3 regions of the Paracoccus sp. SY genome follow, and region 2 is predicted to be linked to each of the others. Evidence: riboswitches for the same ligand, from Rfam matches in the RefSeq annotation. Region 2 holds a riboswitch; each other region holds the start of a gene.
What was found. A riboswitch is a leader RNA that binds a small molecule or an ion and turns the genes downstream of it on or off. The one in region 2 is predicted to bind cobalamin.

Region 1 (2,262 bases), on a different contig from region 2:
TATTACGTCCGCCGCGCCGGCAACCGTCTGGAGCATATCCACCTGCAGGATGCCGACGGCCATGCCGACCGCCACTGGACCATCGGCGAGGGGACGATCTGCTGGCCCGCCGTTTTCCGCGCACTGGACGAGTTCACCTCGAAGCCGCGCCTGATCCTAGAGCTGCGCGACAAAGCGGGCATCCTGCCTTCGATCGAGTATCTGAAGAGGCTGGGGCTGGCGCGTTAAAAAACGGAGCGGTGATCCTAAGGAAACGGCTAATCATCGCTGAGTTTCGAATAGTAACCTTGGATTGCAAAATTAACGCAAACGTCGGCATTGTTCAGGCTATCGATTGTGATGGGCGGCGGGTCGCGCAACTGCTTTCCAACCTCTTGGCCATGTCATAACAAACGGAGCGCAGCACCCATCGCTCCGTATATCAGCTGGCGCGGCCAAGGGTTTTTCGGTCTGCAGGTTTCCAATGAAAGCTAAGCGATTGCCGAGGTGACTGGTTGCAGCACCCCTTTCGTCCCCCTCGTGGGCGGAGGAAAGGGCAAATAAAGCCATATCAGGAAAGCTGACAGAACCAAAGTCAGAGTCCCCCAAGCCTGCGATCACCATAAGTGTCGGGGCAGAACCGTATGCGCTGATCAGTACGCCGTGGAATATGCCTTCCCTGCCGTGGCTCTACCACGGGGTGCGGGGCCGGCCAGTGCGCCCCGAGAGGTCCCGAGATGTTCCTCGACCCGGAGATCGGAAGCTGCCTCAATGAGCGGAACGCGACATCGTTGATCGTGCTGCACGATGGCGCAGGGCTCCATGCTGACAGCACAGATTAGTCTGTTGCCTGGTCGGCACGGTCTCACCACTTTTCTGCGCAGTGGTTCATAGTCTTCATGAAGGAATTTCACGGCCACATCCGTTGACACCTTCCGTCCGTCAGAGGACTTTGCATCCAGATCAAGGTGCCGGGGAAAGCCTCGGGTAAAAGGGAATCCGGTGAGGCCATCGCCAAATCCGGAACTGCCCCCGCAACTGTAGGCGGAGAGCCTGTCGGAAAAGCCACTGGTGCCGAAGCCGCACCGGGAAGGCCAGACAAGGCGCAGACCCGCAAGTCAGGAAACCTGCCTTGAATCGATCACCTGTTCCGGCCGCGGTGGGCGCGTCGGGAGCGGCACATCCGCAAGGTGACATCGCCGCTTCACGACATGGGTCGTGGAGAGTCATTTGGTTTCACGGCTTGTCCACTCAAGCCGCTCAGAAGGCATGTCAGGATGAGAGAAGACCTCGCGTATTCTATCAAATGCATTCGTTTCGACGACAATTACCGTCCTTCCGATGGTACCCGTGCCACGACCAACTTCGCCAATCTGGCCCGGGGGAGCAGGCGCAAGGACAATCTGCGCAACGCCCTCACGATGATCAACAACCGCTTCAACGCTCTGGCCCACTGGGACAACCCGAACAGTGATCGTTACTCGGTCGAATTGGACATCATCTCAGCCGAAGTCACCATTGGCGACGGGAGTTGGATCAACGCTTTCCCGCTGATCGAGATTTTGAAACCAACGATCTATGATCAAAAGACCGGAAAGCGGATCTGTGGCATCGCAGGAAACAATTTCTCTTCATATGTGAGAGATTATGATTTCAGCATCAGGTTGCCGCAGCACAACAAAGGCCAACCTCAATTTGCCGCACCAGAAGACTTTGGCGTTCTGCATGGACAACTCTTCAAGTGCTTTTTGGCGTCTGCTGCCTACCGGGAGCATTTCGACAAACCGCCGGTTATCTGCCTGAGCGTTTCAGGGAGCAGGACCTATCACCGGACCGAGAACAAGCATCCTGTTTTGGGCGTCGAATACCATCAGGATGAGCTCTCGTTGACAGACCTGTATTTCGAACGAATGGGCTTGCAGGTTCGCTATTTCATGCCCGCGAACAGCGCCGCGCCTTTTGCCTTCTACTTCACCGGGGACCTGCTCAACGACTACTCCCCCCTCGAACTCATTGGCACGATCAGCACGATGGACACCTTCCAGAGGATCTACCGGCCCGAGATCTACAATGCCAACTCCCCGGCAGGACGGTGCTACCGGCCAAGCCTGACGCATCAGGACTATTCGTCGACCCGGATTGTCTACGACCGCGAAGAGCGCAGCCGGCTTGCTGTTCAGCAGGGACAATTCGCCGAAGAGCATTTTATCAAGCCGTACTGGAACATTCTTCAGCAATGGTCCGCCCGACACACCGTCGCCTGATCCACCGTAAAAAGGTCAA
Region 2 (2,262 bases):
CAACCCGTGGCTTTCGCGGAAGAGGACGTGCATCAGGCTAGCGCAGACCGGATGGCAACGGGGTCGACGTCTCCTTTTTGCGCAATCACGACAAGGCGTCCGTGTCGGGGCTGATCCCCCCACGGACGGTCGAACTGGTGGCGCACACGCGCACCTACGGCCTGAACCAGAAGCCGCAGCGGCTTACCCTCGACTGCGACATGGCCCTTGACCCGAAGGACCTTCTGCACTTCGGCCAGTGTCGCGATCTTGCTGGCCAATGCCTTGGGATCCGCCTGTTCGGGCAGGTCGATCACCACCGTGTCAAAGTCGTCATGGTCATGCTCCTCCTCGCCCTCGTGGTGCGAAGGACGTGCGGCCAGATCGTTCTCGGCCGCCGCGTTGATCCCCAGAACCACTCGGGGATCAATCACGCCCTCCGTCAGGGCCACCATGGGCAGCGGACGCGGTGCCTCGGCCGTGATGATCTCGCGGGCAGCAGCAAGACCCGCCTCGCCAGCCAGGTCAGCCTTGGAAAGCAGCACGATATCCGCACAGGCGATCTGGTCTTCGAACACCTCGGACAACGGTGTCTCGTGATCAAGCTCGCTTGCGTCGCCGGGATGCGCCGGATCGGGGGCAAAGCGGCCTGCCGCTACGGCCTCGGCATCGGCCACGGCAACCACGCCGTCGATGGTGATGCGCGAGCGCAGGTCCGGCCAGTCGAAGGCCTTGAGCAGAGGCTTGGGCAGGGCCAGCCCCGAAGTCTCGATCACGATATGGTCGGGTTTGGGGTCGAGCGCCAGAAGCCGCTCGATGGACGGGATGAACTCATCGGCGACGGTGCAGCAGATGCAGCCGTTGGTCAGCTCGACGATGTTCGCCTCGGGGCAGTTGGCATCGGCGCAGGCGCGGATCAGGTCGCCATCCACACCGACATCTCCGAACTCGTTGACCAGCACCGCCAACCGGCGCCCCTCGGGGTTCTGCAGCAGATGGCGGATCAGCGTCGTCTTGCCAGCCCCCAGAAATCCGGTGACGATGGTGACGGGGGTTTTTTCAAGTGACATTTCAGACCTCGATCGGGGGAATGCGGGCAATGGTGTTCTTGCGGATCACTTCGGGACGGGAGCGCCAGGGCACGATGCCATCTGGCGTCGCGGCATAGGCGCGGGCCATCTCGGCCACGTCGTCCGGATGCAGGTCAGGATCCAGTCCCCCCTGCACATAGGTCCAGCGGCCAGGTCCACGGAACACGACAACGCAGGAGCGCTCGCAGGCCGAAAAACATTCCTGTCGGTCATGAGGCACGCCGCGCGCGGAAAGCGCATCGGACAGCCGCGCCCCGTCACGCGGGCCCTGCGGATCGGTGCCGTCGCGCCTGCAGGTGATGCAGACCGTCAGCGCATTCATCTTGGCCATCTGCCCTCCCGGCAAGCCAATGGACGCGGGAGCAAGGATTTGCGCGCAGGACATGCGAAAGCCTGATGGCCGCCGTCATGGCTTGCACACGGTTCACCCCGACCGCAACACAATGCGAATGCGAAATCTCGCACCGCACGCTGGCAGGTCTCCCGGCTTGCGGATGACGGGGATTTTCCCCGACGGTCACCCGACCTTCCCAGGCTGTTCGGCCCAGTGGCATCCGGGTGACCTCTCCGGTCACGGTCGCGGGGGCGGCTGCGCTTTGCTGGAAACCAGCTATCGCATTCCCTCTTAGCTCGCGCTGTGCGAGAACCAACGATGCACGAGGGAAGCCACGAGACCGCCTCGCTTGTCAAGAGAAAGGGAGCCATGCCGACAGGAACAGTCCCCAATGAGGCCGCGCGCCATGCCGAGAAGAAGGCCCGGATCAAGGCGGCCCGCGACCGGATGATGGCAGAGAAGACCGGCGAGAAGGGCCTGATCCTGGTGCTGACAGGCCCGGGAAAAGGCAAATCGTCCTCGGCCTTCGGCATGGTGATGCGGGCGATCTCGCATGGGATGCCGGTGGCGGTCGTTCAGTTCATCAAGGGCGCGATGGCGACGGGTGAGCGGGATCTCCTGCTGACCCATTTCCCCATCCTTTGCGAGTTCCATACCATGGGTGAAGGCTTTACCTGGGAAACCCAGGACCTGGAGCGTGATCGTGCCGCCGCCGCCCGTGCCTGGGCCAAGGCGAAAGACCTGATCCGGGACGAACGCAACCGGATGGTTCTTCTGGACGAGATCAACATCGCCTTGCGCTATGACTATCTCGACATCGCCGAGGTCGTGGACTTCCTCCGGTCCGAGAAGCCCGAG
Region 3 (2,262 bases), on a different contig from region 2:
GTCGCGGCAGGATCGAACCCGATCAGGTTCTCTGCCTTGAGCCAGAAAGCCGTGGCCCGCAGATGGCTGTCGCCCCATTGCTTTTCGACCCCGACCTCGTAGGTGCGGCTTTCTTCGCGTTCAAGCGAAGCATCGCCAAATTCGCTGAACAGTTCGTAAAGCGACGGCGCGCGGAAGCCGTTGCCAAGGGCCGCACGGAACAGCAGGTTATTGTCGGCGCGATAAACGGCTGCGACCCGCCCCGAAGTGAACCCGCCAAAGCGCGAATGGTCGTCGCGGCGCAGCGAGGTGGTGATGTCGAAGCGGTCCCCCAAGGCAGCGGTCGTTTCCACGAAGACCCCGTTGATGCGGGCATTGCCCTTGTCCGCGACTTCCTCTTTCTCGGTATCCGCACCGAAGACGGCGCGGACGCCCTGGCCGATATCGGTTGCGCCCTGCCAGGACAGCTTGGTGCGGGTGCCGACGAACTCGCTGGTTTCCACGACGTCCGGCAGAAAGGTAGGAGCGGCGAAATCCTGATATGATTTCCGCTGGATGCGATAACGGGTCAGGGAAAGGTCATGATCGACCGCGCCGGTGGTGAATCGGGCAAAACCGCGCAGGCCATAGCTTTCGCTTTCGGTATAGTCGTTGCCCGGCGTGCCTGGCACGTCACCTTGGAAATCGTCGAAATCCGCGGTGCTGTCTTCCCAGAACCCGTTGAAGCCGATTGTCACCCCGTTCTGCAGCCGGTGTTCGGAATAGAAGGACAGGCGCGTCGCCTCGAACCCGTCCTCCTCGAAGTTGCCCTCGTTTTCGTCCTTGGCCGAAAAGCCGTCGGTGCGGATATGGCTGACGTGAAATGCAAGGTCCAAGTCGTCCTGGCGCAGCGTCGCGCCATAGCTTGCGGTCAGCGTGTCATAGGTGCCTGCCTCGATCCCGAAATGGTGGCGCAGGCCATCCTCGGTCGGGCGCAGCGATTGCAGGGACAGGACGCCTGCCACGGCACGAGTCCCGTAAAGCGCTGACTGCGCTCCGCGCAGCAGTTCGGCACGGTCGATGCCGGCGCTGACCAGGCCTCCAAGATTATAGTAGGTCTTGTCGGCAGCGGGGTCCGACACCTCGATCCCGTCGATGACCACAGGCAGGTATTGAGCGGGCGCGCCGCGCAGTTGAACCACTCCAAGGGTGCCCAGCGGCCCCGACTGGCGCAGCGTCACCCCTGGCAGCTTGGTCAGGCTGCGGGTCAGGGGCTGGCTGGCCCTGTCCTGCAGGTCTTTGCTGGTCAGCACGGATACCGAACTGCCCGAGCGGCTGAGCTCGGTCGGTTCGCGATTGGCGGTCAGGGTCAGGTCGTCCAGGACGAAGGGCCTTGCCGCGGCATCCTGGGCGGCGGCGGGCAGGGCGGTCGTCAGCGCCAGGGCTGCGGTCAGGGACAGGAAAAAGGGTTTCGGCGTCACGAAAGACATCCTTCCAGAAACCCGGGCGATGCGTGCGGCCCGGGCGCGATGCGGTTCGTCCAGGGGGATGAACCCACCGGACAGCGACACCACCACGACGGAAGTTTCCGTATCCGGCGCGCCCCTCGCGCGCCGTCAGGGTGATCGCGTTCGGCAGGTCTCCTGACTTGCGGGTCATCGCTTGGCCGGGCCTTCCCAATCCCGCGGGCGGAACCAGTGGCGTCAATCCGGCCTCGCTCTCCGCTGACAGTTGCGGGGGCAGTCGCGGATTCGCACCGCGTTCCCTTTTAACCGGGGATCAACCCGGAACCGAGGCAGGGCCGCCTTTAGCTCACAAACCTGTCATGAGGCAAGGCCAATCAGCCCAGCGATGCCACCCAGTCCGGCACCGTGCGGCTGGCAGGGCCGATGATGCGCCGGTGGAAGTCGCGGGCATTGGCGCTGGCGTCCAGGTTCAGTTCCAGACATTCGACGCCGTTGCGGCGGGCGTGTTGGGCGAATCCCGCCGCCGGATAGACGTTGCCGGACGTGCCGATGGCCGCGAACAGGTCGGACCCTTCCAGGGCGTCCCAGATGCGTTCCATGTGATAGGGCATTTCCCCAAACCAGACGATGTCGGGCCGGGTCGCCGGACGGGCGCAGGCGGGGCAGGGGTCTTCAGGCTGCATCACCATCGGCGCGCGCCAGCGATGCCCGCAAGCCGCGCAAAGCGCGCCGGACAGCGCGCCATGCATGTGGATGACATCGGTGCTGCCCGCGCGTTCGTGCAGGTCGTCCACGTTCTGCGTGACCAGCGTCACGTCATGCCGCCGCGCCAGATCGG

Region 1: linked by a shared signal. The riboswitch ahead of CK944_RS18960 (DUF1852 domain-containing protein) and the one ahead of CK944_RS17140 (DUF1636 domain-containing protein) in region 2 are both predicted to bind cobalamin.
Region 3: linked by a shared signal. The riboswitch ahead of CK944_RS10025 (TonB-dependent siderophore receptor) and the one ahead of CK944_RS17140 (DUF1636 domain-containing protein) in region 2 are both predicted to bind cobalamin.

What each region holds. Positions count from the first base shown of each region.
Region 1 covers NZ_NWMQ01000046.1:18,509-20,770, forward strand. The annotation lists gene CK944_RS18955 (sugar phosphate isomerase/epimerase) at 1-228, shown strand, start outside; cobalamin riboswitch at 929-1,129, shown strand; gene CK944_RS18960 (DUF1852 domain-containing protein) at 1,257-2,243, shown strand.
Region 2 covers NZ_NWMQ01000032.1:18,686-20,947, forward strand. The annotation lists gene cobN (cobaltochelatase subunit CobN) at 1-33, opposite strand, end outside; gene cobW (cobalamin biosynthesis protein CobW) at 33-1,049, opposite strand; gene CK944_RS17140 (DUF1636 domain-containing protein) at 1,051-1,401, opposite strand; cobalamin riboswitch at 1,526-1,736, opposite strand; gene cobO (cob(I)yrinic acid a,c-diamide adenosyltransferase) at 1,774-2,262, shown strand, end outside.
Region 3 covers NZ_NWMQ01000010.1:6,843-9,104, reverse strand. The annotation lists gene CK944_RS10025 (TonB-dependent siderophore receptor) at 1-1,439, opposite strand, end outside; cobalamin riboswitch at 1,574-1,768, opposite strand; gene CK944_RS10020 (NAD-dependent deacylase) at 1,799-2,262, opposite strand, start outside.